Regions from separate parts of the Streptomyces sp. NPDC088116 genome, predicted to be linked through region 3. Evidence: predicted binding sites of a transcription regulator. Region 3 holds the regulator's gene; each other region holds the start of a gene.
The links. Region 3 encodes HrcA, which represses chaperone genes, less so after heat shock. Its sites were predicted from a motif close to TTNGCACTCNGNNNNNCNGAGTGCNAA; they were not measured.
Positions count from the first base shown of each region.

Region 1: the regulator HrcA is predicted to act here: its motif matches at 5,696-5,722, upstream of groES (co-chaperone GroES).
Region 2: the regulator HrcA is predicted to act here: its motif matches at 3,727-3,753, upstream of groL (chaperonin GroEL).

Region 1 covers NZ_JBIUTF010000001.1:1,187,360-1,197,664, forward strand. The annotation lists gene ACIOJD_RS05160 (response regulator transcription factor) at 1-333, opposite strand, end outside; gene ACIOJD_RS05165 (WhiB family transcriptional regulator) at 760-1,137, shown strand; gene ACIOJD_RS05170 (LysR family transcriptional regulator) at 1,345-2,235, opposite strand; gene ACIOJD_RS05175 (SDR family NAD(P)-dependent oxidoreductase) at 2,473-3,246, shown strand; gene groL (chaperonin GroEL) at 3,447-5,072, opposite strand; gene groES (co-chaperone GroES) at 5,240-5,548, opposite strand; gene ACIOJD_RS05190 (hypothetical protein) at 5,775-6,206, opposite strand; gene ACIOJD_RS05195 (polysaccharide deacetylase family protein) at 6,203-7,231, opposite strand; gene ACIOJD_RS05200 (SAM-dependent methyltransferase) at 7,344-8,855, shown strand; gene ACIOJD_RS05205 (hypothetical protein) at 8,833-9,117, shown strand; gene ACIOJD_RS05210 (hypothetical protein) at 9,087-9,452, opposite strand; gene ACIOJD_RS05215 (hypothetical protein) at 9,524-10,234, opposite strand.
Region 2 covers NZ_JBIUTF010000007.1:43,663-53,967, reverse strand. The annotation lists gene ACIOJD_RS26520 (hypothetical protein) at 582-1,487, shown strand; gene ACIOJD_RS26515 (hypothetical protein) at 1,484-1,843, shown strand; gene groL (chaperonin GroEL) at 1,937-3,562, opposite strand; gene ACIOJD_RS26505 (cold-shock protein) at 3,985-4,188, opposite strand; gene ACIOJD_RS26500 (ubiquitin-like small modifier protein 1) at 4,560-4,835, opposite strand; gene thrC (threonine synthase) at 4,915-6,219, opposite strand; SAM riboswitch class I at 6,237-6,367, opposite strand; gene ACIOJD_RS26490 (glucosyl-3-phosphoglycerate synthase) at 6,534-7,568, shown strand; gene ACIOJD_RS26485 (trehalose-6-phosphate synthase) at 7,678-9,123, shown strand; gene otsB (trehalose-phosphatase) at 9,371-10,216, opposite strand.
Region 3 covers NZ_JBIUTF010000002.1:562,412-572,716, reverse strand. The annotation lists gene ACIOJD_RS08815 (nitronate monooxygenase) at 1-939, opposite strand, end outside; gene dnaJ (molecular chaperone DnaJ) at 1,134-2,273, opposite strand; gene hrcA (heat-inducible transcriptional repressor HrcA) at 2,274-3,290, opposite strand; gene ACIOJD_RS08800 (MBL fold metallo-hydrolase) at 3,514-4,257, shown strand; gene ACIOJD_RS08795 (DUF3097 domain-containing protein) at 4,323-5,147, shown strand; gene hemW (radical SAM family heme chaperone HemW) at 5,365-6,597, opposite strand; gene ACIOJD_RS08785 (SpoIIE family protein phosphatase) at 6,698-8,776, opposite strand; gene ACIOJD_RS08780 (two-component system response regulator) at 9,046-9,630, shown strand; gene ACIOJD_RS08775 (AMP-dependent synthetase/ligase) at 9,767-10,305, opposite strand, start outside.

The sequences.
Region 1 (10,305 bases), on a different contig from region 3:
CAGCTCGGCGCGCGAGGCGTCCTTGTGCAGATAACCGCGGGCACCGGCGGCGACCGCGAGTGCGACTCCGTCCAGGTCCTCCGCGACCGTGAGCATGATGATCCGGGCGCCGGGGTCGGCCGAGAGCAGTCGGCGGACCGTCTCGACACCGCCGAGGCCCGGCATGCGTACGTCCATCAGAATCAGGTCGGAACGATCGGCGCCCCAGCGGCGGAGGACTTCCTCGCCGTTGGCCGCGGTCGTCACGCGCTCGACGCCGGGCACGGTCGCGACCGCGCGGCGGAGCGCCTCTCGGGCAAGCGGGGAGTCGTCGCAGACGAGGACGGATGTCATGACCGTCCTCCGCAGCTGATGCGCGTCACCTTGAGCCTCCAAGCAGGGTACATATCGTCATCTGTGCGATTGACACTCTCGGACATGCGCCCGATCGCTCATTCTCTCAACCGCCTCGCACACTCAACGATGGTCACTCGAAAGAGTTACGGGTCGGACGACCCAATTCAGCACTCCCTGTGAGGGGTCACCTACAGAGGAGCGCGGCCCGGGTCATCCCGGCCCACATCTAGAGCTATGCCCCATTTAGCGGTTTTTCTTCACTTTTCCTGGTGTCTATGTCTAGATTCGCAATGAGTCATATTTACATCTACTTGGATAGTAGATGTACCGTCGTGAGCACCGGTGCGGGTTGCGCGCCGGGCTCGTACCCGGCGTCCAAGCGGCCCGTATCCGCCTCAGCACGGTTTCAAGGGGACATGAGCAATGGCAGATTTCTCCCGCCTTCCCGGACCGAACGCAGATCTGTGGGACTGGCAGCTCCTGGCGGCTTGCCGTGGTGTCGACAGCTCGCTCTTCTTCCACCCGGAGGGGGAAAGGGGTGCGGCACGAAGCGCGCGCGAGAACTCGGCGAAAGAGGTGTGCATGCGGTGCCCGGTCCGCGCGGAGTGCGCGGCGCACGCGCTGGCGGTGCGGGAGCCGTACGGCGTGTGGGGCGGGCTGACGGAGGACGAGCGTGAAGAGCTGATGGGACGGGCGCGCACCCGGCTGATCACGGCGTCCGCGTCGTCGGCGAACTCCGCGTCGGCCTCGGCGTCCGGCATGGGTCCGGGCACTGGCCCGGGGGGCCGTCCGAGCGGTTGACCACGAACGATCGATATCGGCAGAAACGTTCCTGCGCATACCCGTGATCCCGCCTCACGGAGACACCCGCACGCCCGGCACCGACCGGGCCGCTTTGCTGAGCACCGGCCGGGCCGATGCCCGAGCCAGGAGCAGCGCACTTCCCGCCGTCGACCGGCCGTAGAGTCGCTCGACCGACCGCGAAGGCACCGACGACAGTCCGTGGAATCAGCGTGCGGCGGCGAGGACCAGCTGATCCAGCGTGGCCGCCACCGTCGGGACCTGCGCCAGGTCCGGCAGGGTGAGCGCGACGATTTCCCGCTGGACCGACGGCTCGACCGTGAGCGCACGGACGCCTTCGGAGCGCACCGACTCCATCGCCAACTCCGGCAGCACCGCCACCCCGAGACCCGCCGCGACCAGGCCGATGACGGCCGGATAGTCGTCTGTCGCGAAGTCGATCCGGGGCGTGAATCCCGCCTCCTCGCAGGCGTCGACCAACTGCTTGCGGCAGCGCGGACAGCCCGCGATCCACGGCTCGGCGGCCAGATCACCGATCGCGACCGTCCCCGCTTCCGCGAGCCGGTGATCCTCGGGGACCAGACCGACGAGCCGGTCCACCAGCAGCGGGCGCACGATCAGGTCGTCCCACTCCGCGGCGGAGCCGCCGTACCGGAACGCCAGCGCCACATCGCAGTCACCGTCCCGCAGCATCTGCGCCGAACTCGGCGGCTCCGCCTCGACGAGCGAGACCCGGGTGCCGGGATGAGCCGCGCGCAGGGCGGCCAGCGCGGTGGGGACGAGGGTGGAACTGCCGCTGGGGAAGGACACCAGCCTGACCCGGCCGGCCCGCAGCCCCGCGATGGCCGCGATCTCCTCCTCGGCGGCGGTGAGACCGGCGAGGATTCCCGTCGCGTGCCGTACGAGCACCTCACCGGCCTGGGTCAGCCGCATCTCGCGGCCGGTACGGACGATCAGCGGGGTGCCCGCGGAGGATTCGAGGGCCTTCATCTGCTGGCTGACGGCCGGCTGGGTGCAGCCCAGCTCGCGCGCGGCCGCCGAGAAGGAGCCGGTGGCGGCCACGGTGCGCAGGACACGGAGATGACGGGCTTCGATCACCACACGACTATAAGCGAATCTTTGGGGCATGACTAAATAGCAGGCAAAATCTTTGAGGTGAAAGCGGGGGCGGGGTGCGACGAATGCAGGGGGTGGGCGCGTTGAAGGCAGGGGCGGGACGAAAGCGGCGGATCGGTCCCGGCGCGGAGCTGTTGGTGGTGATGGTGGCCGGGTGCCGGCCGTCCACCCCTCGCGCACGGACGTCGGGCGTCTCGGCGCAGGCACTAACGTGCCCGTATGACGACTGCTTTGATTACGGGCTCGACGGCGGGGATCGGCGCCGCCTTCGCGCGGCGGCTGGCGGCGGACGGGCACAACCTCGTGCTGGTGGCGCGCGACACCGAGCGCTTGCGGGAACAGGCCACCGAGTTGCACGACCTGCATGGCATCGAGGCCGAGGTGCTGACCGCGGATCTCTCCACCGACAGCGGGATCGCTTCGGTGGAGGACCGGCTCTCGGACCGCAGACACGCGGTCGATCTGCTGGTCAACAACGCGGGGTTCGGCAACAAGGGCCGTTTCCTCGACGTCCCGATGGCCGACGAGTTGACGATGCTGAAAGTGCACTGCGAGGCGGTGCTGCGCCTGACGTCGGCGGCGGTCCCCGGGATGAAGGCGCGGGGGCGGGGCGGCATCGTGAATGTGGCGTCGGTGGCCGCGTTCCTGCCGCGAGGGACGTACGGCGCGTCGAAGGCCTGGGTCGTGCAGTTCAGCCAGGGCGCGAGCCGCGATCTGGCCGGTACGGGGGTGCGTCTGATGGCGCTGTGCCCCGGATTCGTGCGGACCGAGTTTCACGAGCGAGCCGGGATGGGCACCGACAACATCCCGAACTGGATGTGGCTGGACGCGGACAAGCTGGTGACGGCCGCGCTGGCGGATCTCGCGCGCGGCAAGACCGTGTCCGTACCGGACCCGCGGTACAAGGCGCTGATGGGAGCGGTGAAGCTGGCCCCGCGCGGGCTGCTCGGCGGGCTCACGTCGAAGACGGGGCGCACGTACGGCCCGCAGTAACGGCTCCGGCGGCCGAGGGAGATCCCTCCGCCCGGTCCCGTCGGTCTCGTGTGTTCCGTCGGTCCCGCCTGTTCCGTCTGTTCCGTCGGGGCGTCGCGGCCGCCGGCAGCGCGTGGCTCACACACACCGAGGCCCGGTGCCCCCGCGACGGGGGCACCGGGCCTCGGATGCTCAGCTGTGCGCGAGCCGGGTGGCAGGCGTCAGTGGCTGTGGCCGTGGCCGCCGTGACCCGCGTCGGCCTCTTCCTCCGCCGGCTTCTCGACGACCAGGGTCTCGGTCGTGAGCAGCAGCGAGGCGATGGACGCGGCGTTCTCCAGCGCGGAGCGCGTGACCTTGACCGGGTCGATGACGCCGGCCTTCACCAGGTCGACGTACTCGCCGGTCGCGGCGTTGAAGCCGTGGCCCTTGTCCTGCTCCGCCACCTTCGAGGTGATGACGTAGCCCTCGAGGCCGGCGTTCTCGGCGATCCAGCGCAGCGGCTCGACAACGGCGCGGCGGACGACCGCGACACCGGTGGCCTCGTCGCCCTCCTTGCCGAGGTTGCCCTCGAGCACCTTGGCGGCGTGCACCAGAGCGGAGCCACCACCGGAGACGATGCCCTCCTCGACCGCGGCGCGGGTCGCGGAGATGGCGTCCTCAAGGCGGTGCTTCTTCTCCTTCAGCTCCACCTCGGTGGCGGCGCCGACCCGGATCACGCACACGCCGCCGGCCAGCTTCGCGAGGCGCTCCTGGAGCTTCTCGCGGTCCCAGTCGGAGTCCGTGGACTCGATCTCGGCCTTGATCTGGTTGACGCGGCCGGTGACGTCGGCGGAGTTGCCGCCGCCGTCGACGATGGTCGTGTCGTCCTTGGTGATGGTGACGCGGCGGGCGGAGCCCAGCACGTCCAGACCGGCCTGGTCGAGCTTGAGGCCGACCTCCTCGGCGATGACGGTCGCGCCCGTGAGGGTGGCGATGTCGCCGAGCATGGCCTTGCGGCGGTCACCGAAGCCGGGAGCCTTCACCGCGACCGCGTTGAAGGTGCCACGGATCTTGTTGACGACGAGAGTGGAGAGCGCCTCGCCCTCGACGTCCTCGGCGATGATCAGCAGCGGCTTGGAGCCACCCGACTGGATGACCTTCTCCAGCAGCGGGAGCAGGTCCTGGATGGAGCCGATCTTGCCCTGGTGGATCAGGATGTACGGGTCGTCGAGGACGGCCTCCATACGCTCCTGGTCGGACACCATGTACGGGGACAGGTAGCCCTTGTCGAAGGCCATGCCCTCGGTGAAGTCCAGCTCCAGACCGAAGGTGTTGGACTCCTCGACGGTGATGACACCGTCCTTGCCGACCTTGTCCATCGCCTCGGCGATGAGCTCGCCGACCTGCTGGTCCTGCGCGGAGAGCGCGGCCACGGCGGCGATGTCGGACTTGTCGTCGATCGGGCGGGCGGTCGCGAGGAGCTCCTCGGACACGGCCTTGACCGCGGCGTCGATGCCCTTCTTCAGGGCGGCCGGGGAGGCACCCGCGGCGACGTTGCGCAGGCCCTCGCGGACCAGCGCCTGGGCCAGCACGGTGGCGGTGGTGGTGCCGTCACCCGCGATGTCGTTGGTCTTGGTCGCCACCTCCTTCACCAGCTGGGCGCCCAGGTTCTCGTACGGGTCGTCGAGCTCGACCTCGCGGGCGATCGTGACACCGTCGTTGGTGATGGTCGGGGCGCCGAACTTCTTGTCGATGACGACGTTGCGGCCCTTGGGGCCGATCGTCACCTTCACCGTGTCGGCAAGCTTGTTGACGCCGCGCTCGAGGGCGCGACGGGCGTCCTCGTCGAACTTCAGGATCTTCGCCATGGGAGCTTCTGTGTCCTCTCGTTGCGATCATCGGCCGTACCTGGCGGTCGCGATCGCTCAAATGAAATGCGCCCCTGTCCGCCCGGCTATCGCAGGGGGGCCAGGGGCGCAGTCCAAAAGCAAACTATGGGTGCGGAGTGTCCCGGGGTGCGCCCCGGGCCTCCGCCCTACTTCTCGATGATCGCGAGCACGTCGCGAGCCGAGAGGACGAGGTACTCCTCGCCGCTGTACTTGACTTCGGTGCCGCCGTACTTGCTGTACAGAACGACGTCGCCGACGGAAACGTCGAGCGGAAGCCGCTCGCCGTTCTCGAAACGACCCGGGCCCACGGCAAGGACGACGCCCTCCTGGGGCTTCTCCTTGGCGGTGTCCGGGATGACCAGGCCAGAGGCCGTGGTCTGCTCGGCGTCGAGCGGCTGGACCACAATGCGGTCCTCGAGCGGCTTGATGGCAACCTTGGTGCTGGCGGTCGTCACGATCCGACCTCCCCCTTCGGAGATCTCACGGGGTTAACTGTCTGAGGGTGGCGACCAGTTCGATCCGTCGTCGCGGGTGCCGGATCTGCCAGTCGCGCATTTGGCACTCTCCAGTGGGGAGTGCCAGGCCTGACACTATGACCGCGATTAGCACTCGGTCAAGCGGAGTGCCAATTATCGCCGGTGTGGCGGCTCGTTTCGATGCCGATGCGGCGGTTCGTTCCCGCTACGGGAACGCGGCGCGGGAGCCGAGGGTTCCGTACGGGAGCGGCGCGCGAGCGCCATGAGCACGGGCGGGCGGACGCCACGGGAGCACGCGGCGGGCGGGGCGCGCGCGTCTGTGGGGCCCGCGCGTGTTCGCACGGGCCGAGGGCGGTACGGGAGCGAGGACGGAGGCCGGGGCCGGGGCGGGGGCGCGCAGGGCCGGTGCGGGGAGGGCCGGTGCGTGCGGGGGCGGAGCCGGGGTGCGCGGGGGCCGGGGTGGCGCGTGAGGGGGTGCGACCGGGGCGTGCGGGGGCCGGGGTGGCGCGTGCGGGCTCATTCCTTGCGCCGCCTTGCGGCCGAGCCGTTCGATGGGGTCCACCGACTGCGCGCAGCCGGCGGTGAGGAACGCACCGGCTGCCAGCACTCCGGCCAGCAGCCGGTGCGCGGGTCTCATACGTAGTCCTCCAGCTTGGCCACGGAGTACCCCTTGTCCGTGATCACCTTCATCACGTGCCGGATCATGTCGGGCATGGTGCCCTTCCAGTCCTCGCGCCCCCGGAAGTGCGTGAGGATGATGTCGCCCGGATGCATGTCCCGGTCCCACTCACGCCACTCCATGTGGTCGGGGAACGCCTCGGACGCCCAGATCGGCGCGGCCTTGATGCCGCACGCCTTCGCGGCGCGCAGTGTGTCGGCGTTGTAGTTGCCGTACGGCGGGCGGAAGAGCACGGGGCGCTTGCCGTACCGCTTCGCCAGCTTGTCCTGCTGGCCGCAGATCTCCTGCTTCTGCTCGTCGTACGAAAGGCCGGGCATATAGGGGTGGTTGAGGGTGTGATTGTTCAGCGTGACACCACGGTCCTGCATCTGCTTGAAGTAGCCGTAGTTGTCGTTGATGACGTAGTCGCTGAGGAACGCGGTGTACGGGAGCTTCAGTTCGCTCATCATCCGCAGCAACTCGGGGTCCTTCTCCGCGCCGTCGTCGATCGTCAGGAAGACGACCTTGTCCTTGACGGGAACGGTGGTGAAGATCGGTGGCAGCTCATCGCCGCCCTCGACCTCGAAGCCGTCGCGTGTGGTGATCTCCGGCTTGACGGCGGGCGGCGGGGGCGCGGCGAGAGGTGTGGCGGTGAGCCCCCACTTCTTGGCCGCGACGGCGCGCGCGGCCTGCGTGCGGCGCACTTCCTCGGCGTACGCGGCGCGGGCCCCGGCCGAACCGGGCTTGTGCGCCTCCGGTGCCCCGTGCCCCTCCTTGCCCTGTTTCCCGGACCGTCCCCCCTGCCCTTCATGCCCCTGATGTCCCTCCACCCCCTCCCGTCCGGCTGTGGATTTGCCGGGCTCGGCGGACCCGGACGCGGCCCCCGTCCCGGACGCGGCCGGTTCGCCGGTCTCCGCAGCACATCCGGAGCCGAGGGCGGCGGCCAGCAGCACGGCCAGGACGGTGCGGCCGGGCCTGCCCCGCAGCACCGTCACCTTTGTCATCATTTCTTCCTTTTGTCGTACTAGTTGCATGGCGCCGCATCCTGTCAGCGCACAGCCCGCTCTCCGGGACGACACCGCCGTCCGACGCGCACCATCCCCCGGCTGGCCCACAATGGGCCGGGTGACCGACCGCTCCCCCTCCCCCCACCTCGAACCGCTGCTCTCCGCCGAGGGCCAGGCGCTCCTCGCCGAGCTGCGTGACCACGACCCGGCCCAGGAACTCACCCTCGCCACCCGGCTGCGCCGCGAGCACCCGGCCGAACTGGTCTCGGCGGCGCTGGCGCAGGCGCGACTGCGCCAGCGCGGAGTGGCGAAGTTCGGCGCGGCGGACGCGTATCGCATGTACTTCACGCCGAACGGCGTCGAGCAGGCCACCCGGAGCACCGTCGCCGCCTACCGGGCCGCCCGGTTCCGCGCCATCGCGCCCACCCCGCCGGGTCCCGGCTCCGGGCCGGACTCGGGAACAGGCTCCGTACAGGGGCGCTCAGGACCGGACGCGGGACCGGGCTCAGGACCGGCGGTGAGCGTCACGGACCTCTGCTGCGGTATCGGCGGCGACGCGATCGAACTGGCCCGCGCGGGCTTCGCCGTATCCGCCGTCGATCTCGACCCGCTGACCTGCGAGATCGCCCTGGCCAATGTGCGCACACTGGCCCCTGACAGCCCGCCCATGACCGTGACCTGCGCGGATGTACGGGAGTACGACCCGGAGCGCGGCCCGGAGTGCGGGGCCCCCGGCCCCCGGGCCCTGTTCATCGACCCCGCCCGGCGTGGCGGCCGAGGCAGGATCTTCGATCCGGAGGCGTACTCACCGCCGCTGTCCTGGGCGATCGACGCCGTACGCCGGGCAGGTCTGGGCGCGGTCAAGATCGCGCCCGGCATTCCGCACGAGCTGATCCCGGACGACTTCGAGGCCGAGTGGATCTCGGACGGCGGTGATGTCAAGGAGGCCGTCCTCTGGCACGACGGAGACCGGGACCGGGACCGGGACCGGGACCGGGACCAGGACCGGGACCGGGACCGGGACCAGGACCGGGACCCGAAGCAGGACCGGGGCCAGGCCCAGGACCGGACGGAGGACCCGCGAAACCGCCCGCGGGACGGCTTGCGGAATCCGGAGAACGCCGTTGTCCCCGGCACCCGCCGCGCCACCCTCCTCCCCTCCGCCGCCACCCTCGCCGGCCGTGGCCTGCCCGACCCGCCCGTCCGCCGGACCGGCCGCTTCCTGTACGAGCCGGACGGCGCCGTCATCCGCGCCCATCTGGTCGCCGAGGTCGCCGAAGAGCTGGCCGGCGGGCTGATCGACGAGACGATCGCGTACATCACCGCCGACGAACTGCGCCCCACCCCGTATGCCACCGCCTACGAGATCACCGACGAACTCCCCTTCAATCTGAAGAAGTTGAAGGCCCTGCTGCGCGAACGCGAGGTCGGTGTCCTGACGGTGAAGAAACGCGGTTCCGCCGTGGAGCCGGAGGAGCTGCGCCGCCGGATGAAGCTCAAGGGCCCGAACGCGGCGACCGTCTTCCTCACCCGGGTCGCCGGGGCCCCGACGATGCTGATCGGGCGCCCCGCCGCGGTGCGACTCGCGTCGGGCAATCATGGTGGACCGGGCGGATCTTGACGTATCGGCGGACGAACTGGCGCGTCCCGCCGGTGATCTCGACGACATGCGGCGCCGCCTGGACGGGCAGGTACGGCGTATGGACGCGACCGTCGACCGTATCGAGGCGCGTTGGCGGCGCGAGGCGTCCGGCGCCGGCAGGGCGTGGCCGACAGGGTGTCCCGCGCGCATCGCGCGACGCCCGGTCGACGGGCCCGGCGCGGAACGCGGCGACCCGCCCTCCGCCTGCCGTCAGTCCAGGTCCGTCAGCTCATCCGCGTAGATCTGCGACAGCGGCTGCGGTCCGACGTACTGCTGGCAGTTGCACTGCCGGAGTTCGTACCGCAGCGGTTTCTTGTTCCCGTCCCACTGCGTCGGCGTCTCCACGTCCTCGTGGCACTTGCCCCGCCGGTCGTGCTTCGCCAAGTGGTGCGAGCAGCCGCAGACCGCCTCCGGAGGCTTGTGGGCCTCCTCAAGGGCGAGCCGTTCCTTCTCCGCCAGCTTGAGGCGCTCGATTCGCCGCTCGTGACGGGTCCGCAGCGCTGTCCGGCCCGTGTCGACCATCCAGCTGAAGCCGCCCACGATGAAGAAGATGAAAATCCACCAAAGCCATTCCATCCGCCGCCCCTTACACCTGAATGGCGCACGCGTTCCCTCTTCAGGATAGGACGGAGGCGGTGGATACGGCGTCAGCGATGAGCGCCCCCGCCCCCGCGGACCCGGACCGGGCTCAGCAACCGCTCGGACCAGCGCTGATGCCGGACCGCCTGGACGATGCCCAGCACACCGGTCGCCAGGAACGTGGCCATCCAGCCCAGCGCGTACGCCATCTCACCCACGGTCGCCGAGCCGAGCCAGGCACCGGATCCCGCCCCGGATCCCGCCCCCGCACCGGCGTCCGGACCGACCCCGGCTCCGGGGCCGGCCCCCGTCACCGCCCGGAACACCGACCACAGGGCCACCGCACACAGCAGTACGGACGGCAGCAGCCAGGTCACGCAGCGTCCATGCGCTCGTACTCGTACGTCGGTCATGGCACCGGGAGCGAGTTCGGCCCAGGCGTCGAGCCGCTGCCGTACGGTACGGCCCCGGCTCAGCCAGAAACCGATTCCCACCCCCGCCGGCACCAGGAGGACCGCCGCGAGGGCCAGCGTCACCAGCCCGGTCAGATAACCGAGGCCGCCCTGTTCGAAGCTCTGTATCGCCAGTCCGGCCGCCGCCCAGCCGACCACGGCGACCAGGCCCGTCAGCCAGAGGAAGAGCAGCCGGCCGAACCCGAGCCCGCGCCGGGTCAGTGCCACCATGGCCTCGGCGCGGTCGGCGAGCAGTGCCTCGTGGTCGGGCCAGGAACGGATTTCCTCCGGCGGTGGAGGGGGCGGCAGCGGGGCGCGGCTGATCATTGGGCAGAGATTAGCGGTGCGTATGAGCACCGGTCCGGTGGGGTGGTACAGCGGTGGCCACGCCCTTCGGG
Region 2 (10,305 bases), on a different contig from region 3:
ACCGGCTACCGCACCAAGCAAGATCCCGACCACACTGTCGAGCAAACCGCCAATGACGGGCAGGCCCATGACCACTCCTTCAGATTGTCACTTCACCATTACCGACGGTGAACATACCTGCTGAATCGACCCTCAAGGCCGTGTCGCCGAACCCACTGGACTATTCGGCCGCCGCGACGGCCATCACGACACGGGAGTGGTCGAACGCACGGGGAACCGGACGTTGGTGCACCGGATGTGGGGCCATCGCCCCGCCCGTCGGACCCCCGGGGCTCAAGCCCCGCGCTCCGAGCCCTCTTTGTGAGGATCGGTAGGAGGGTTTCAACCCACCCACCCTCCCTGCCCCGGCTGTTGACTTTTCGTGACCGGCTTGCCACGCAGGGTTGCGACGCTCTAGCGTGCCCACGGGACGAGAACCAGAAACCAGGGTTCGAGCAAGCCCGCGCAACAAATCAGCCCCCGCCGGTGCGCCAAACACCTGCGAGGGCCTGACCAACAAGATCAACGCCTACACGAAAGGCGATCCCATGGCTGTCACCCAGCCTAGTGCCGCCCCGCGCCCCGCGCACGTACCTCCGCCGATGTCCCACCCGATGGCCAGCCCCGGCTACGGCAAGCGTTCGACACCCGGCCAACTGCCCCGTACAGCAACCGATTTCGCGCACCTTCCGCCCCGCGAGGCGGCCGTCGCCGCGTTCATCGACCGGCTTCCGGACGGTACGGACATGTCGGTGAAGGCCCTCGCCAAACTGCTCCCGTACGGCCAGTGCGCCCTGCGTACCGCCCTGCGCCACATCCAGACCGCCGGTCATCTGCGGCGCGGCAGAGAGCACTTGACCGGCTCGGGCAGCGCGCTCTGGGTGACACGGACGTGGTTCTCCCGGACCGCGCGCGGCAACGACTGGTGGGCGGCGTTCACTTCGGGCGCCGTCCCGGACGAGAGCGCGGGCGACGTACGGGACGGGAGTTCAGGCACGGTGCCGGACGGGACCGCCCCGTCACCTCGGCCGCCAACACAAGCCCCGGCCCCCACCCGCTCCCGCGCCTTCATCCTGCTCGCCGCGCTCGGCCGCAGCGTGCCCGCCATGTCGCTGTCCGCCGCCGACTGCGTGGCCCTGGAGCCGCTGGCCGCCGCCTGGTTCGAGCGGGGCGCCACCGAGAAGGACGTCCTGAACGCCCTCACCGCCGGACTCCCCGTCCCCGTCCACCACGCGGCCTCGCTCGCCCGCTCCCGGCTGACGTCCAAGCTCCCGCCCGAGCCGATCCGCGTCCCCCGCCCGGCGCTGCGCGTCCTGGAGTGCGCGAAGTGCGGCGTCCCCGGGCGCCCCGAGGCACTTCTGGACGGCGAGTGCGCCCCCTGCCGTGGCGAACCGGCCCCCGCACCCCGTACCACCGCACTCCCACCCACCCAGGTCCGCACCCTGGCCGCCGAGGCCCGCGCGGCCGTCCGCCCCGTTGTCCGCCCACCCGAAAGGACTCGCGTATGACCGTTCAGTCCCCCAGCACTGCTCGGCGCGCCCAAATGTCCACCGAGGACTTCGAGCAGGTCGCCCGTACAGCCCCCGAGACGGTGAAGTTCGAGTTCATCAATGGAAGGGTCGAGGTCAAGCCCATGTCTGACCAGCTCCATAAGGCCATGATCATGTGGCTGTTGACGCAGTGCATGCGGCAGCGTCCGGAGCTGCTCATCGACCGCGACACGGAAGAACTCGTGCTGTACAGCGATCCGCGAGAAGGCGTATACGAGAGCCGCACCTTGCATGCGCTCGGCGCCACGGTCAAGCTCCCGGACCCGGTCCTGATCACCCTGGAAACCGAGAAGCTCAAGGACTACACCCGCTGACGAAGCCGCCGAAACGCCCGAAGGCGGCACCCCCGTAACAGGGGTACCGCCCTCGGTCACTTCAGACCATGGACCAGGTCCGAGCCGTCAGGCTCAGAAGTCCATGTCACCGCCCGGCATGCCGCCGCCGGCCGGGGCCGCGCCGGCCTTCTCCGGCTTGTCGGCGATAACAGCCTCGGTGGTGAGGAACAGCGCCGCGATGGAGGCCGCGTTCTGCAGAGCGGAACGGGTCACCTTCGCGGGGTCGATGATGCCCTCGGCGATCATGTCGACGTACTCGCCGGTCGCAGCGTTCAGGCCGTGACCGACCGTCAGGTTGCGGACCTTCTCCACGACGACGCCGCCCTCAAGACCACCGTTGACGGCGATCTGCTTGAGCGGGGCCTCCAGCGCGAGCTTGACGGCCTGCGCACCGGTGGCCTCGTCGCCTTCGAGCTCCAGCTTCTCGAAGACCGAGGACGCCTGGAGCAGAGCCACGCCACCACCGGCGACGATGCCCTCCTCGACGGCGGCCTTGGCGTTGCGCACCGCGTCCTCGATGCGGTGCTTGCGCTCCTTCAGCTCGACCTCGGTCGCGGCACCGGCCTTGATGACGGCCACGCCGCCGGCCAGCTTCGCGAGGCGCTCCTGGAGCTTCTCGCGGTCGTAGTCCGAGTCGCTGTTCTCGATCTCGGCGCGGATCTGGTTCACGCGACCGGCGACCTGGTCGCTGTCACCGGCACCGTCGACGATGGTGGTCTCGTCCTTGGTGATGACGACCTTGCGGGCGCGGCCCAGCAGGTCCAGGCCGGCGTTCTCGAGCTTGAGGCCGACCTCCTCGGAGATGACCGTGCCACCGGTGAGGATGGCGATGTCGTTGAGCATGGCCTTGCGGCGGTCACCGAAGCCCGGGGCCTTGACGGCGACGGACTTGAAGGTGCCACGGATCTTGTTGACGACCAGGGTCGACAGCGCCTCGCCCTCGACGTCCTCCGCGATGATCAGCAGGGGCTTGCCCGACTGCATGACCTTCTCCAGCAGCGGAAGGAGGTCCTTCACGTTGCCGATCTTGGAGTTGACGATCAGGATGTACGGGTCGTCCAGGGACGCCTCCATACGCTCCATGTCGGTGGCGAAGTACGCCGAGATGTAGCCCTTGTCGAAGCGCATACCCTCGGTGAGCTCCAGCTCCAGACCGAAGGTCTGGGACTCCTCGACGGTGATGACGCCTTCCTTGCCGACCTTGTCCATCGCCTCGGCGATGAGCTCGCCGATCTGGGTGTCGGCGGCGGAGATGGAGGCGGTCGAAGCGATCTGCTCCTTGGTCTCCACGTCCTTGGCCTGCTCCAGCAGGGCGCCGGAGACGGCCTCGACGGCCTTCTCGATGCCGCGCTTGAGGGCCATCGGGTTGGCGCCGGCGGCCACGTTGCGCAGGCCCTCACGGACGAGAGCCTGGGCGAGCACGGTCGCGGTGGTCGTACCGTCGCCGGCGACGTCGTCCGTCTTCTTGGCGACTTCCTTGACCAGCTCGGCGCCGATCTTCTCGTACGGGTCCTCGAGCTCGATCTCCTTGGCGATGGAAACACCATCGTTGGTGATCGTGGGGGCGCCCCACTTCTTCTCAAGGACGACGTTGCGCCCCTTGGGACCAAGGGTGACCTTGACGGCGTCGGCGAGCTGGTTCATCCCGCGCTCGAGACCGCGCCGTGCCTCCTCGTCGAACGCGATGATCTTGGCCATGTGAAGTGGTCCTCCCGGACAGATGGGGTCTCCCCTGCTCGAGTTGAGCTGAGAGCTTGGGGAAGGATTGCTCCGGACCGCGCTGGCGCCCGCGACGGACGGCCTGAGAGCCTGTGGTTCCTTGCTCCACCGGCTCTTCGGGCCTCACCGACCCGGTCCTTAAGTTGTCACTCTCACTTGCAGAGTGCTAACCAATAATTAGCACTCGACCCCCGAGAGTGCAAGCGCCTCGCAGAGGCATCGTCGAGGGGTGGTGGCCGGGCGACGGGTGGGCGCAAGCGCCTCGCAGAGGCATCGTTGGGGCGCGGGGGCTCGGCACGCGGGGCCGGGAACCGGGACGGGAACGCACGAGGGGTCCGTACCCCATGTGCTGGGATACGGACCCCTCGGCGTGAGTGCGTCGGTGGCCGATCGCGCCGGGATCAGACGGCGAGCTTGACCATGTCCGCCTGCGGACCCTTCTGGCCCTGCGAGATCTCGAACTCCACTCGCTGACCTTCTTCAAGGGTGCGGTAGCCGTCCATCTGAATCGCGCTGTAGTGGACGAAAACATCCGCACCACCGTCTACCGCGATGAAGCCGTAGCCCTTCTCCGCGTTGAACCACTTGACGGTGCCCTGAGCCATGCCTAACTCCCCTAGTACTGGCCCTCGGGAGGGCCACACTTCGCGCCGTAACGCGTCGACCGCGGCTGAATGTATCCGCCCAACTGCCCTCTGCAACAGGTCAATCGGACGAGAAATCCGGGCATGGCTGAACACGCATAGTGATCAATTCACTGCGTTCCGGGGCAAGTCGGGCCGGGCAAAGTGCACGTACGGCACAAAGGGCACCAGGACTTCACCCCGATGTTGTCGCGTTCTCGATTGCGCTCGGGGCGAGAAAAATGGGGGCGTTCCCATACTCTACCGTGCTCAACCATTCAGAATGGCCCCCTCCGCTTCTCGTGCGGAGAGGGCCATTCCGGTGGTGCGACACCGCGCCAGGAGGCGTCGGGTCAGCCTCCGGCGACCGCCGGGATGATCGAGACGCCGGCGCCGTCCGGGGTGGCGGTCTCCAGGCCCTGCTCGAAGCGGACGTCGTCGTCGTTGACGTACACGTTCACGAAGCGGCGCAGCTTGCCCTGGTCGTCCAGGACGCGGGCGGCGATGCCGGGGTGGTCCTTCTCCAGGGACTGGATGACCTCGGAGAGGGTCGCGCCCTCGGCCGCGACCTCGGCCTGGCCACCGGTGTACGTACGGAGGATGGTGGGGATGCGGACCTTGACGCTCATGGTGGGGCCTTTCTTCAGTACGAGGTGCGAGTGCGGGGGCGCGGCCACGAAGGTGGCCGGCGGCGAACGGCGCCGGCGCTCAGTGGGCCAGACCGGCGGCGCGGAACGCGTCCAGGCTCGGGCGGATGGTCGCCGAAGGCCCGGTCGTCGGTGCCACGGCGTCCAGCGTCTTGAGCCCGTCGCCGGTGTTGAGGACCACGGTCGTCAGCGTCGGGTCGAGCAGACCGGCTTCGATCAGCTTCTTCGTCACGCCGACGGTCACACCGCCCGCCGTCTCCGCGAAGATCCCCTCGGTGCGCGCCAGCAGCTTGATCGCGTCCACGATCTGCTCGTCGTCGACGTCCTCGACCGCGCCGCCGGTGCGGCGGGCGATGTCCAGGACGTACGGGCCGTCGGCCGGGTTGCCGATCGCCAGGGACTTGGCGATGGTGGCCGGCTTCTGCGGCCGTACGACATCGTGGCCCGCCTTGAAGGCGGTGGACACCGGGGAGCAGCCCTCGGCCTGCGCGCCGAAGATCTTGTACGGCTTGTCCTCGACCAGGCCCAGCTTGATCAGCTCCTGAAGACCCTTGTCGATCTTCGTCAGCTGCGATCCGGAGGCGATCGGGATGACCAGCTGGTCCGGCAGCTGCCAGCCGAGCTGCTCGCAGATCTCGTACGCGAGGGTCTTGGAGCCCTCGCCGTAGTACGGGCGGAGGTTGACGTTGACGAAGCCCCAGCCCTCGCCCAGCGGGTCGCCGATGAGCTCGGAGCAGAACCGGTTCACGTCGTCGTAGTTGCCCTCGATGCCGACCAGCTCACCGCCGTAGACGGCGGCCATGACGACCTTGCCCTGCTCCAGGTCGTGCGGGATGAACACGCAGGAGCGGAAGCCGGCACGGGCGGCGGCGGCGCCGACGGCGCCGGCCAGGTTGCCCGTGGAGGAGCAGGAGAGCGTGGTGAAGCCGAAGACGCGGGCGGCTTCGACGGCGATGGCGACGACGCGGTCCTTGAAGGAGTGCGTCGGGTTGCCGGAGTCGTCCTTGATGTGCAGGGAACCGGTGACACCCAGCTCACGGGCCAGGTTGTCGGCCTTGACGAGCTTGGTGAAGCCGGGGTTGATGTTCGGCTTCGTGGCCACATCGGCCGGTACGGGCAGCAGCGGGGCGTAGCGCCAGATGTTGTCCGGGCCCTCCGCGATGCGCTTCTTCAGCTCTTCGGGGCTGCCGCTCGGCAGGTCGTACGCGACTTCGAGCGGCCCGAAACAGCTGGCGCAGGCGAAAATGGGACCGAGGTCGAAACGCTCTCCGCATTCGCGGCACGAGAGGGCGGCGGCGGGTCCGAGATCGACGGACGCTTCGTTGTTCGCGTCGGTGTTGTCGTTGGGGACAGTCTGCACAGCCATGGAGGCGAGGCCCTTTCTCCTCATCTTCCTCGCGACGTACTTCGCCACAAGACGGAATTGGCACCTTCCCCACCGTGACCTCTGCATGGTCGGCGGGAGGGTTGCCGGGACTTCAACGGGCCGTTCCCTCAGTCCCTCTGGATGAGCGCTATGGCACCGGAACCTGGATCCGATGCGTTTTTGGCGTGATGACCCCGGCATGCGGTGGTCATACGCGTTGTTCAAGACTGTAACCGAAGGGGCGGAGGGTGGAGCTAGTCGTCCGCACCGCGAGATGGATCACGTTCATGGCACACGCTCAGGGAGTTTCGATCGTGCTGGAAGAGGTGGAGCACTGGCTGACCAGGCGTTCCTGGTCAGCGGCTGACCGTACGCTCGACCGGCTTCTGGCGGCGAAAGCCGCGCGCGGCACCACGGTGAGCGTGGTGCTGCCTGCGCTGAACGAGGAGGAAACGGTTGGCGAGATCGTCTCCGTCATCCGGCGCGAGCTGATGGAGAGGGTGGCGCTCGTCGATGAACTGGTAGTGATCGATTCGGGTTCCACCGACCGTACGTCCGAGGTCGCCGGGGCGGCGGGCGCGCGGGTGGTGCACCGGGACGGCATCCTGCCCCGGCTGCCCGCGCTCCCGGGCAAGGGCGAGGTGCTGTGGCGGTCGCTGCTGGTGACGAGCGGTGACATCGTGTGCTTCGTGGATGCCGATCTGAAGCGGTTCTCGCCGGACTTCGTGTCCGGGATCGTGGGGCCGCTGCTCACGGATCAGGACGTGCACTTCGTGAAGGCGATGTACGACCGGCCGCTGGGCGGGCCGGGTTCCCCCGCTTCCTCGGGTTCTCCGGGTTCTCCGGGTTCTCCGGGTTCTCCGGGTTCTCCGGGTTCTCCGGGTTCCGCGGGGGTTGCGAACGGGCAGGGCGGGCGGGTGACCGAGCTGATGGCACGGCCTCTGCTCAATCTGCACTGGCCGCAGCTGGCCGGCTTCGTACAGCCCCTGGGCGGGGAGTACGCGGCTCGGCGCTCGCTGCTGGAGCGGCTGCCGTTCCCCGTCGGCTACGGCGTGGAGCTGGGGCTGCTGGTGGACACGCTGCACACGGTGGGGCTGGACGCGATGGCGCAGGTCGACGTGGGCGTACGGGTCCACCGCCACCAGGACGACCGGGCGCTGGGGCGGATGGCCGCGGCGATCTACCGTACGGCTCAACTCCGGTTGTCCCGTGGGCACTTGATACGTCCGGTGTTGACGCAGTTCGAGCGGGGCGAGGACGGTTTCGTACCGCGTACGCATTCCGTGGACACGGAGGAACGGCCGCCGGTGAGGGAGATCGCGGAGTACACGGCCGGGCGCGCGGCGTAGGGAGTACGCCACTGCTCGGGCGCGGGCCCGGCGCCGTATGGGCGGACTCACGCGCACCGGGCAGCGCCCGTACGTTTGAGCGTTTCCCGGACGGGCTAGGTTTCGGCACATGGCCTCAGAGCAAGCCGCCCAGGTTCTCGTCGCGTCCAACCGCGGCCCGGTCTCGTTCACGCTGCGTGACGACGGTGAGCTGACCGCGAAGCGGGGCGGAGGCGGGCTGGTGTCCGGCCTGTCGGCCATCGGGCCCGATACGGACGCGGTGTGGGTGTGCGCGGCGCTCGGGGACGGCGACCGGGAGGCCGTACGGCGCACGGGCGGCCGGCTCGACACCGCCGACACGGGCGGACAGCGCGTCCGCATGCTGGGCATCGCGCCGGACGTGTTCGCCGACGCCTACAACGGGGTCGCCAACTCCACGCTCTGGTTCGTCCACCACCTGCTCTACCAGACCCCGCTGGAGCCGTCCTTCGGCCCGGAGTTCCGCGCGCAGTGGGCGTCGTACGAGACGTACAACCGCGCCTTCGCCGAGGCGCTGGCCGACGAGGCGGGCGAGGGCGCGGCCGTGCTGGTGCAGGACTACCACCTGGCGCTGGTGCCCGGAATGCTCCGGGCACTCCGGCCCGATCTGCGGATCGGACACTTCTCGCACACGCCGTGGGCGCCCGTCGACTACTTCCGGATGCTGCCCGACGACATCGCGCGCCAGCTGCTGCGCGGCATCCTCGGCGCGGACCGGGCGGCCTTCCTGACCCAGCGGTGGGCGAACGCCTTCACGGCCTGCTGTACGGAGCTGCTGGGCGGGACCGGCAACACCCGTATCGGCGTGCACGGCCTGGGCGCCGACGCCGACTTCCTGCGCGAGCGGGCGCACCGCCCGGACGTGGACGAGCGTCTGGCCGCGCTGCGCGAGCAGATCGGGGGCGGACCGGGAACGGACGCGGGCGCGGACCGGGGCGCGGACCGGAAGGTCATCGTCCGGGTGGACCGTACGGAACTGTCGAAGAACATCGTCCGAGGCCTGCACGCCTACCGTCAGCTGCTGACCGACCGTCCCGAATGGCGCGAGCGCGTCGTCCACATCGCGTTCGCCTACCCGTCCCGGCAGGACCTGAAGATCTACCGCGACTACACCGCCGAGGTGCAGCGCGTGGCCGACGAGATCAACGCCGAATTCGGCACCCCGGACTGGCTCCCGGTCATCCTCCACGTCCAGGACGACTTCGCCCGCTCCCTGGCCGCGTACCGCCTGGCGGACGTGGCCCTGGTCAACCCGATCCGCGACGGCATGAACCTGGTCGCGAAGGAGATCCCCGTCATCTCGGAGCGCGGCTGCGCGCTGGTGCTGTCGCGGGAGGCGGGCGCGTACGAGGAGATGGGCGAGGACGCGCTGGTGGTGAACCCGTACGACATCACGGCGACGGCGGCGGCGCTGCACGAGGGCCTGAACATGCCGGCGGAGGAACGCGCGGAACGCTCGAAGCGCTTGGCGGCGACGGCGACGGCGCTCCCGCCGCAGCAGTGGTTCCTGGACCAGCTGACGGCCTTGCGCGCGTAGCCTCCCGGGGGGTGCGGTGACGCTTGTGGTGGGTGCGGGTGCCGTTGCGGGTGCCTGGTGGGCGCGGGCGCCGGGGCCTCCGGAGGAGCATGTCCGGACTGCATGATTTACGCCGCGTGCGGGTTGGTTTTCCGGGTGCGGGTTGCCGTACGCCACACATCACGCTTTACGTCCGGACACGTCACCTCCTGCGACCCCGGCCCCCTCCCGCCGGTTCCCCGTCTGCGGCCCGGTGGCAGCCGACCGCTTAGCTCGCCGTCGCCGCCAGCGTCGCCAGGAAGTCCGCCAGCGCCGCCGGGCCCGGGAGTACGAGGTCGGCGCGGTCCGCGATTTCGGGGACTTCGGCGCCGCTGCACACGAGCAGGCCCGGGTGGCCGTCCGAGCGGAGTTTCTCGACCGCCGCGTAGGCCGGGAGGTCGCCCAGGTCGTCGCCCGCGTAGAGGATCGTTTCGGCGCCGACCTCGCGTACGTACTCGGTCAGTGCCACGCCCTTGTCCATGCCGGGCGGGCGCAGTTCGAGGACCATGCGGCCCGGTTCGACGATCAGGCCGTGGCGGGCGGCCAGTTCGTTCAGGGGGTCGCGCAGGGCTTCGAAGGCGGCCTGCGGGTCGGAGGAGCGGCGGGTGTGGACGGCGACCGCGCGGCCCTTCTCCTCGATCCAGGTGCCGCGCCAGGCGCCGATCCGGTCGAGGAAACCGGGGAGTTCGGCGCGGACCGATGCCACGCCCTCGTGGGCGGCGGGGGCCTTGACCGTGCCGCTGACGGCGTCCCAGCGCTCGGCACCGTAGTGGCCGAGGACGACGAGGTGGTCCAGCCCCGGCACTCCGGCGAAGCCGCCGTACCGTACGGCCACCCCGGCCGGACGGCCGGTGATCACCGCGACGGACGCGACGCGTGGCGCCAGCGCGGCCAGGGCGGGGAGGGTGCGCGGATGGGCGCGGGCCTGTTCGGGGTCGGGGACGATCTCGGCGAGGGTGCCGTCGAAGTCGAGGGCGACGACGGCTTTCCCGGGCCGGGCCAGGAACGCGGCCAGGCCGTCGGCGCCGGCGGAAGTGGTCGGATTCGGCAGGGGATGCGGATGACTGCTGCCCATGGCCCCGAGCCTATCGGGGATCCCTGTGCGCGGGGTGCGGACGGCTGTCACGAGGGTGTGAAGGACCCCTCTCCTCGGAAACGGCCGGA
Region 3 (10,305 bases):
GTCTCCCACCTTGGCCGCGGCCTTGCGCAGTCCGGAGGTGAGGTGGTGGACCTCGGGGTAGGCGGGCGGGGCGTACGGGCCGTGCTCGCGCATGAAGCGGTTGACGAGGCCGCGGGCGGGGCGGCCCGAGAAGGCCCGGGTCAGTTCGGTCCGTACGAACAGCGGGTTGGTCATGGCCTGCTTGTGCAGCGCGTTCGCCCCGGACTCGGGGCACACCAGGAACGCCGTACCGAGCTGTCCCGCGTCCGCGCCCGCCGCGAGCACCGCCGCGATCTGCCCGCCGCGCATCAGCCCGCCGGCGGCGATGACCGGGATCTGCACGGTCTCTCTGACCTGGGACACCAGCGAGAGCAGCCCGATGCCCGCACCGTCGGTGGCCGGGTCGTCGCGGTGCGTGCCCTGGTGGCCACCGGCCTCGATGCCCTGCACACACACCGCGTCGGCGCCGGACCACTGCGCGGTCTGGGCTTCCTCGGGGGTGGTCACCGTGACCACGGTGAAGGTGCCGGCGTGGGCGAACGCGTCGAGAACCGTCCGGGTCGGGCATCCGAAGGTGAAGGAGACCACCGGCACCGGGTCGTCGAGCAGTATGGCCAGCTTGGCCTCGTAGCCGTCGTCCCGGCCGGCCTCGGGGTCGCCGAGCGGTGTCTCGTACCAGGTCGCCTCACCGGCGAGCTGGTTCCGGTAGACCTCGACGGCCGCGTTGTCGGCGTAGTGGGCCTGCGGCATGAAGAGATTGACGCCGAACGGCCGGCCGGTGAGCCCGCGCAGCTGTTTGATCTCTTCGTACATGCCGTCCGCGGTCTTGTATCCGGCGGCGAGGAACCCGAGACCCCCGGCCTCGGAGACGGCAGCGGCCAGCAGAGGGCAGGATGCGCCGCCCGCCATGGGGGCCTGCACGATCGGATACCGGCAAAGATCGGTCAGTGCGGAGGACATGGAGGCATCGTGCCATGTCCTTGGTGAGAGGTCCGAATCGGTGCCACGTATGGCATGCGCCGGGGAACACGGCGTACGCGGGGCGACACGCACGGGCGTCGCAGTGGCCGAATCCGGCCCCTGGACGCCCGTCCCGTACGCGGCTGCCCCACTCGACGGGCCGCCCGCGAACGCGCCGCCCGGCCACGAGCGGCCTACCGCCCGTTGAACGCGTCCTTCAACCGCGAGAACAGACCCTGCTGCCCCGGCTGGAACTGCCCCGTGGGCCGCTCCTCACCGCGCAGCTTCGCCAGCTCCCGCAGCAGCCTCTCCTGCTCCGGATCCAGCTTCGACGGCGTCATCACCTCGACGTGCACGATCAGGTCGCCCCGGCCGCCGCCTCGCAGATGTGTGATGCCACGGCCGTGCAGCGGGATCGACTGACCCGACTGCGTACCGGGCCGTACGTCGATCTCCTCCACCCCGTCCAGCGTCTCCAGCGGGCACTTCGTGCCCAGTGAGGCCGCCGTCATCGGAATGGTCACCGTGCAGTGCAGGTCGTCGCCGCGCCGCTGGAAGGTGCTGTGCTGCACCTCGTGGATCTCGACGTACAGGTCACCGGCGGGACCGCCGCCGGGGCCGACCTCGCCCTCGCCGGCGAGCTGGATGCGGGTGCCGTTGTCGACGCCCGCCGGGATCTTGACCGTGAGCGTACGACGCGACCGGATGCGGCCGTCGCCCGCGCACTCGGGGCACGGCGTCGGTACGACCGTACCGAAGCCCTGGCACTGCGGGCACGGCCGCGAGGTCATGACCTGGCCCAGGAAGGACCGGGTGACCTGCGAGACCTCGCCACGGCCGCGGCACATGTCGCAGGTCTGCGCCGAGGTGCCGGGAGCGGCTCCCTCGCCCGAACAGGTCGTACAGACAACGGCCGTGTCGACCTGGATGTCCTTGGTCGTACCGAAGGCCGCCTCGTTGAGGTCGATCTCCAGCCGGATCATCGCGTCCTGGCCGCGCCGCGTCCGCGACCGCGGGCCGCGCTGCGAGGCCGTACCGAAGAACGCGTCCATGATGTCGGAGAAGTTGCCGAAGCCACCGGCGCCGAAGCCACCCGCGCCGCCTCCGCCCCCGGCTCCGGAGAGCGGGTCTCCGCCGAGGTCGTAGACCTGTTTCTTCTGCGGGTCCGACAACACCTCGTAGGCGGCGTTGATCTCCTTGAAGCGCTCTTGCGTCTTCGGATCGGGATTCACATCCGGATGCAGCTCGCGTGCGAGCCGCCGGAATGCCTTCTTGATCTCATCCTGGGATGCGTCGCGGCGCACGCCGAGAACGGCGTAGTAGTCCGTGGCCACTTACGACTCCGCCAGGATCTGTCCGACGTAACGTGCCACTGCGCGTACCGCTCCCATCGTTCCGGGGTAGTCCATGCGGGTCGGTCCGACCACGCCGAGTTTGGCGACTGCCTCGTCGCCCGAACCGTAGCCGACCGCGACGACGGACGTGGAGTTGAGTCCCTCATGGGCGTTCTCGTGCCCGATTCGTACGGTCATGCCCGGGTCCTTGGCCTCACCGAGGAGCTTGAGGAGCACCACATGCTCCTCAAGTGCCTCCAGCACCGGCCGGATGGTCAGAGGGAAATCGTGTCCGAAGCGGGTGATGTTGGCGGTACCGCCGATCATCAGCCGCTCCTCGGTCTCCTCGACCAGGGTTTCGAGCAGTGTCGCGAGCACCGCTGTCACGGTGCCCCGGTCCTCCAGCTCGAAGGAATCGGGAAGGTCCTGCACCAGCGGCGGGACGTCCGCGAAACGGCGTCCGACGATCCGGCTGTTGAGCCGGGCCCGGAGATCCGCGAGCGAGGTCTCGCCGAAGGGTGCGGGACAGTCGATCATCCGTTGCTCGACCCGTCCGGTGTCCGTGATCAACACGAGCATCAGCCGGGCGGGGGCGAGCGCCAGCAACTCCACATGCCGCACCGTCGAGCGGGTCAGCGAGGGGTACTGGACGACCGCGACCTGCCGGGTGAGCTGCGCGAGCAACCGGACCGTACGCCCCACGACATCGTCGAGGTCCACGGCACCGTCCAGGAAATTCTGGATGGCGCGGCGCTCCGGCGGCGACAGGGGCTTGACCCCGGCCAGCCGGTCGACGAAGAGCCGGTAGCCCTTGTCGGTCGGGATGCGCCCGGCGCTGGTGTGCGGCTGGGCGATGAAGCCCTCGTCCTCCAGCACCGCCATGTCGTTGCGGACGGTGGCCGGGGAGACACCGAGCTTGTGCCGCTCGGTGAGCGCCTTGGAGCCGACGGGCTCCTCGGTGCCGACGTAGTCCTGGACGATCGCGCGCAGCACCTCGAGTCTGCGTTCGCTGAGCACCGCGCACACCTCCAGCTGTCGTCGATCCCGGTCCGGCCCTCGCTCTGGCACTCGCTCTCCGTGAGTGCCAGCGCTTCCCCCGGCCAGTGTACGGCCGTCGGGTACGCCCCGGGCAAGGGCGGCCGACCACGCTTCACGATCACCGGTGATCAAGCGGGTCGGCTGCGATCAGCCTGCCCGTTTCGCACGCGATCACGCTGGTCGTTGCGGATAGCGTCCTCGTATGAACCTCCGTTGGGAAGAGTGCGGGTGGGAACGGTTGAGCCCGGGGGTGGGCCGGCGACGACTGCCCAGGTGGGACGCGACGGCCGGGCTGGTGACGGGGGATGGGGCGGCCCTCCTGTACGACACCGGCTCGACGGTCCGCGAGGGCGCCGCGATCCGGACGGCGGCCCAGTCGCTGCTCGGCGGCCGCCGAGTGACACATGTCGCACTGAGCCACCCGCACTTCGACCATGTGCTGGGCACGGCGGCGTTCTCCGGGGTCGAGGTGTACGCGGCGGTGGGCACGGCGGAACTGCTGGCTGCGGGCGGCGCCGGGCGGTCGGCGCTGTACGAGGACGCCGTACGGGAAGGTGTCGATGCCGCGCGGGCCGCCGAGGCGGTCGACCTGCTGGTCGTGCCGCGTCACGCGGTGTCCGGGGAGCTGACGGTGGATCTGGGCGGCCGTCAGGTGCTGTTGGCCGACGTCGGCCCGGGGCACACCGGTCACGACCTGGCGGCGCTGGTGCCGGGCGTCGGTCCCGGCTCCCCCGATGTGGTCTTCTGCGGCGATCTGGTGGAGGAGTCCGGCGAGCCCCAGGCGGGCCCCGACGCGGTGCCCGCGCGCTGGCCGGCGGCCCTGGACCGGCTGCTGGCGCTGGGCGGTGAGGACGCGCTGTACGTGCCGGGGCACGGGGCGGTGGTGGACGCGGCGTTCGTACGGGCGCAACGGGACGCGCTGGCGGCGGGTTTCGGCGGGGCTTAGACGCTGGGCACATGGGTGGGGCGGCCTCTTAGCCGTACCGGCCCGGTCCGCTTATCGTCTTCCGTATGCGCAGCTACAGCCCCGATCTGACGCCCCCGTGGAAGAAGTCCACGCCCGCGCCCGAGATCCCCGCCGAGCCGGATCTGGTGGTCGAGGAGGTGTCAACAGGCTTCTGCGGTGCGGTGATCCGCTGCGAGAAGACCGCCGAGGGTCCGACGGTCACCCTGGAGGACCGCTTCGGCAAGCACCGGGTCTTCCCGCTGATCGCGGGCGGCTTCCTGCTGGAGGGACGCGTGGTGACGCTGGTCCGCCCGACGGCGGGCGGCCCGGTCCGGCCCGCGCGTACGGCCTCCGGCTCGGTCGCCGTCCCCGGGACCCGCGCGCGGGTGGCGCGGGCGGGCCGCATCTACGTCGAGGGCCGGCACGACGCGGAACTGGTCGAGAAGGTCTGGGGCGACGATCTGCGCATCGAGGGCGTGGTCGTGGAGTACCTGGGCGGCATCGATGATCTCCCCGCCGTCGTCGCCGAGTTCGCCCCCGGGCCGGACGCCCGGCTGGGCGTCCTGGTCGACCATCTGGTGCCGGGCTCGAAGGAGTTCCGCATCGCGGCGCAGGTGACGGGCCCGGACGTCCTGGTGGTGGGCCACCCGTACATCGACGTGTGGGAGGCGGTGAAGCCGTCCTCGGTGGGTATCGAGGCGTGGCCGTCGGTCCCGAGGGGCGAGGACTGGAAGACGGGCGTGTGCCGCGCGCTGGGCTGGCCGGAGAACACGGGGGCGGCGTGGCAGGACATCCTGTCGCAGGTCCGCTCCTACAAGGACCTGCGGCCCGAACTGCTGGGCAGGGTGGAGGAGTTGATCGACTTCGTCACCGTCGGCGGCGCCAACTGACCGGGGGGAGGGTCTGGAATTCGGCCGTGTCCAGTTCGACCCCGAGCATGTCCAGGGGACGGGGTCACCGAACTTGGTGGTCCGCTCCACCTGGTAGCCGGCCTCCTCACCACTGCCGGTCGGCTCGGTGAGCCTCCGCTTCCGTTCCGTCGGCGGCAGCTTAGGAACAGCCCAGGCAGACGCACCCGCGATCAGCCGGGATTCACCCGCCGAGTGCTCAGTCCACCAGGTCCCTGACCACCGCGTCCGCCAGCAGCCGTCCCCGCAGTGTCAGCACCGCCCGGCCCGCCTCGAAGGGCTCCGGGGCCAGCAGGCCGTCCCCGACCGCTCGCCGGGCCGCCGTGAGGCCCGCCGGGGCCAGCAGGGACAGCTCGCAGCCGTCGGACAGGCGCAGCTCCAGCAGGACGCGTTCCACCCGGCGGTCCTCCGCCGAGAGGATCTCGCGGCCCGCGCCCGGTGAGCGGCCCTCCGCCAGGGCCGAGGCGTACGCACCGGGGTGTTTGACGTTCCACCAGCGGACCCCGCCGACGTGGCTGTGGGCGCCGGGGCCCGCGCCCCACCAGTCCGCGCCGCGCCAGTACAGCTCGTTGTGCAGGCAGCGGGCGGCCTCCGAGGTGGCCCAGTTGGACACCTCGTACCAGGCGAAGCCCGCCTCCCCGAGCACCGAGTCCGCGATCAGGTACCGGTCCGCGTGCTCGTCGTCGTCCGTCATCGGGACCTCGCCGCGCCGGATGCGCCGGGCCAGCTGGGTGCCCTCCTCCACGATCAGCGCGTACGCCGAGACGTGGTCGGGCCCCGCGCCCACCGCCGCCGCGAGCGTCTCGCGCCAGTCGGTGTCGGTCTCCCCCGGCGTGCCGTAGATCAGATCGAGGTTCACATGATCGAAGCCGGCCGCGCGGGCCTCCGCGACGCATGCCTCGGGCCGGCCGGGGGTGTGCGTACGGTCCAGCACCTTCAGCACATGCTGCTTCGCGCTCTGCATCCCGAAGGAGATCCGGTTGAAGCCGCCCGCCCGCAGGGTCGCCAGATAGGCCGGATCCACGGATTCCGGATTCGCCTCGGTGGTGATCTCGGCGTCGTCCGCCAGCCCGAACTCGTCGCGGATCGTCCCCAGCATCCGTACGAGATCGGCGGCGGCCAGCAGCGTCGGGGTGCCGCCGCCGACGAAGACCGTACGGACCTGCCTCGGGTCGTCGCCCAGCACCTTCCTGGCCAGCCGGATCTCGTCGGCCAGGGTCTGCGCGTAGTTGTCGCGGGAGGCCAGCACACCGCCCGAACCGCGCAGCTCGGTGGCCGTGTACGTGTTGAAGTCGCAGTAGCCGCAGCGGGTCGCGCAGTACGGAACGTGCAGGTAGAAGCCGAGAGACCGGTCCGCCGCACCCGTCAGGGCGTGCCGGGGCAGGGCCCCGGTCTCGGGCATGGGGTCACCGTCGGGCAGTGCGGAAGGCATGCCCCCAGTGTCCCGTACGCCGTGGGTGTCCTCGTACGCCGACGGTGGACGGCGTACGGGAGGGGCCCGTGCGGCGCGGTACGGGCCCCTGCCGCCGCGGCTACTCGGCCTGGAACACCAGCAGCGCGAGATCGTCCCCCGGCGGTGTCTCGGCGAACTCGTGCACAGCGCTCCGTATGCGCTCCGCGACGCCCTGCGCCGTCAGCCCCACGCACCCCGCCAGGGCCCGCGCGAGGCCGTCGCCGTCGTCGAGCATCCGCGGGCCGGAGCGGCGCTCCGTGACGCCGTCGGTGACGCAGAGCAGGGTGTCGCCGGGCTCCATGTCGAACGTGCTGCTCTCGTACGCGACCTGCTCGACCACCCCGAGCAGCAGCTGTGGCTCGGCCGCGGGCCGGACCGTACCGTCGGGCCGCAGGAGCAGCGGCAGCGGGTGACCGGCGCTGGCGAGGGTGCACCGTACGCCGCCGCCCTCGCCCGGCAGCGGCCTCAGCTCTCCGTACAGGAGCGACAGGAAACGGGCCTGGCTGCCCTCGGACGGTGCCGGAGCGCCCGAGGACAGGCCGGGGAGCGAGCCGGGGCCGGCGCCCGGACCGGTGGCCGCCGCGGCGACCATCAGGGACGCGGATTCCGCGGCCTCCGTGGCGTCGTCGAGGAGCAGCCGGTTGAGGCGGTCGAGGACGGCGCCGACGCGGTAGCCCTCACGGGCCAGCAGCCGCAGCCAGGGGCGGGCCAGGCCGGTGACGACGGCGGCCTCGGGGCCGCTGCCCTGGACGTCGCCGAGCATGAAGCACCAGCGGTCGCCGGGCGGGCACGGGAAGATGTCGTAGAAGTCGCCGCCCGCCAGCCCCTCGTCGCTCGGTTCGTACACCAGCGAGCTGGCGACGCCCGGAATCCGCGCGACCTGGCTGGGCAGAAGTCCGCGTTGCAGGACGCGGCTGATGGTGGCCTGCCGGGTGTAGCGGCGGGCGGCGCCGATCGCGAGGGCGATGCGTCGCGCGAAGTCCTCGACGAGGGCGGTGACCTCGTCGGCGACACCGCTCTGGCCCGGACGGCCGAGCAGCAGCGTGCCGAGCACGCGTCCGTTCGAGACCAGTCGGCAGGCGAGAGCGACGCCGCCGCCCGTACCGGCCTCGCGGGCTCCGGATCCGGAGCCCGAGCCGCCCGGCCACGGCACCCGTACCGGCACCCCGCGCGGCGGGTCCGGCAGCCTCGGCGGCTCCTTCTCCAGGACCGCGCGCAGCCGCTCCAGCCGCGACTCGTCCGCGTGCCAGACCCGGGCGAGCCGGGGCGCGGCGCCCGCGTGGGCGCCCTCGCCGTCCAGCCAGACCGCGCACCACTCCGCGAGCCTCGGCACCAGCAGCTGCCCGGCGAGCGCCGCGACCAGGTCCTCGTCGAGCTGTCCGGCGAGCAGCTCGGATGCCTCGGCGAGGAAGGAGAGGGCGCCCCGGCCGGCCCAGTCCGGATCGTCGCGCGCGCTGCGCCGGGACGCGTACGCGGGCGCGAGGATCTCGGCGGCGCGCAACCCGCGGCGCAGCACCGGTTCGGTCTCCCGGGCCGGCCCCGTGTCCCGCCCTTCGAGCGGCAGGCGCGCCCATACGGTCTTGAGCCCGGCGCGGTAGGTGATGCCCCAGCGCTCGGCGAGGGCGGTCACGACATGCAGCCCCCGGCCGTACTCGGGCAGCCCGGAGGACGGTTCCCGCCCCGGCCGCTGTCCGCCCTCCCGTCCCGGTTCCTGTTCCTGTTCCCGGGGATCGCTCTGTATGGCCCGTGACGGGTGGTGGTCGGAGACTTCGAGGACGAGGGCGGCCGGCTCGTCCTCCTCCCCCGAGGCACCCACCGAGGGGGCTTCCAGACGGCAGAGGAGTTCGACGGTGGTCCCCGCGTGCACCACCGCGTTGGTGACGAGTTCGTCGACGATCAGTACGGCGTCGTCCGCGAGCAGATCGGTGCTGTGCCTCCCTGGTGAACAGCTCTCGTCCGCCTGGCAGAAGGTGCAGGTCGTGAGCAGCCCGAGGCTGGTCCAGTCCGCCAGCGCCGCGCGGGTGAAGCGGCGTGCGGCGGACGGTGCGAGCGGGTTGCCCGGCAGGCTGGTACGTGATGTGGACCGCGCGTCCCCGCGTGACGGCACCGTGGGTGCCGGACGGTGAAGGGATTCGCGCGGGATCGGAATGGGCCCCACTGCGGCTCCTGATCCGGTTCTGGCGTTGTGCCGCTTACGATCCCGACAGACTGACAGACAGATCGCGCCCATATGCGCCGAGTCATGGAAGTTGGCAGATATTGACCAAGGTTTGGTGGTAGGGCCGCCGCCGTGGGTGGGGTGCGGACGTACGGAATACGCCGCCACGTACGACACGGTCCCAAACGCGGTGAAGGACGTGCGGATCCGCCCCGGACGGAGCATTCTTGCCTCGCTGGCCGAAAGTCGGGGCCGGACAAGGAGACGGGATGAGCGGGACAACAGCCACCACGGAGCGCGCGAGCATCCTTCTCGTCGACGACATGGAGGACAACCTCGCCGCGCTGGAAGCGGTACTGGCCTCACTGGACGAGCCGCTCGTACGGGCCCGTTCCGGCGAGGAGGCGGTGCGGGCGCTGCTGCGGCAGCCGTTCGCGGTGATCCTGCTGGATGTCCGGATGCCCGGTATGGACGGCTTCGAGACCGCGAACCGGATCAAGCGGCTGGACCGGACCAAGGACATCCCGATCATCTTCCTGAACGGGCCCGAATCCGACGGCGGTTACGCGTTCCGTGGGTACGCCTCGGGCGCGGCGGACTTCCTGACCAAGCCGTTCGACCCGTGGATGCTGCGTGCCAAGGTCAGCGTCTTCCTCGATCTGCACCGCAAGAACCGCCAGCTGGAGCGGATGCTGGCGCGGGAGGAGAAGCATCTGGGGGAGATCGCGGGCCGGTTGTCGGTGATCGAGGAGACGTTACGGCGCGACGTCACGAACGATCTCACCCTGGTGGGGCGCCAACTGGCCCGGATCGAGGACACCTTGGGCGAGCTACGGCGCGAGCGGGGCAGCTAAGGTCTGTCCGGCGGATCTTCGCGGGCCCGCGACACCGCGAGCGTACGTCTGTGACCTGCGACCGCACGCCCCGCGACCGTACTGCTGCGGCTCTGCGGCCCGCGCCCGATGCCCCGGCTCCCGCTCCGCGCGGCTTTCACTTCTCCCGCGAGCCCTCGTACATCTCCTCGATCAGGTCCTTGTACTCCCGCTCCACGACCGGCCTCTTGAGCTTGAGGCTGGGCGTCAACTCGCCGTGCTCGATGTCCAGATCGCGGGGCAGCAGCCGGAACTTCTTGATCGTCTGCCAGCGCTGAAGGCCCTCGTTGAGGCGCTTCACATAGCCCTCGATCAGCCGCTCGGTCCGCGCGGAGGCGACCACCTGCGCGTACGACTTGCCCTCCATGCCGTTCTCGGCGGCCCAGCCGAGGATGGCCGGCTCGTCGAGCGCGATCAGCGCCGTACAGAAGTTACGGTCCGCGCCGTGCACCAGGATGTTGGAGACGAACGGGCACACCGCCTTGAACTGTCCCTCGACCTCGGCCGGTGCGATGTACTTGCCGCCCGAGGTCTTGATCAGGTCCTTCTTGCGGTCGGTGATCCGCAGATAGCCGTCCGCCGACAGCTCCCCGATGTCCCCGGTGTGGAACCAGCCGTCGGATTCCAGGACCTCCGCCGTCTTCTCCGGCAGCCCGT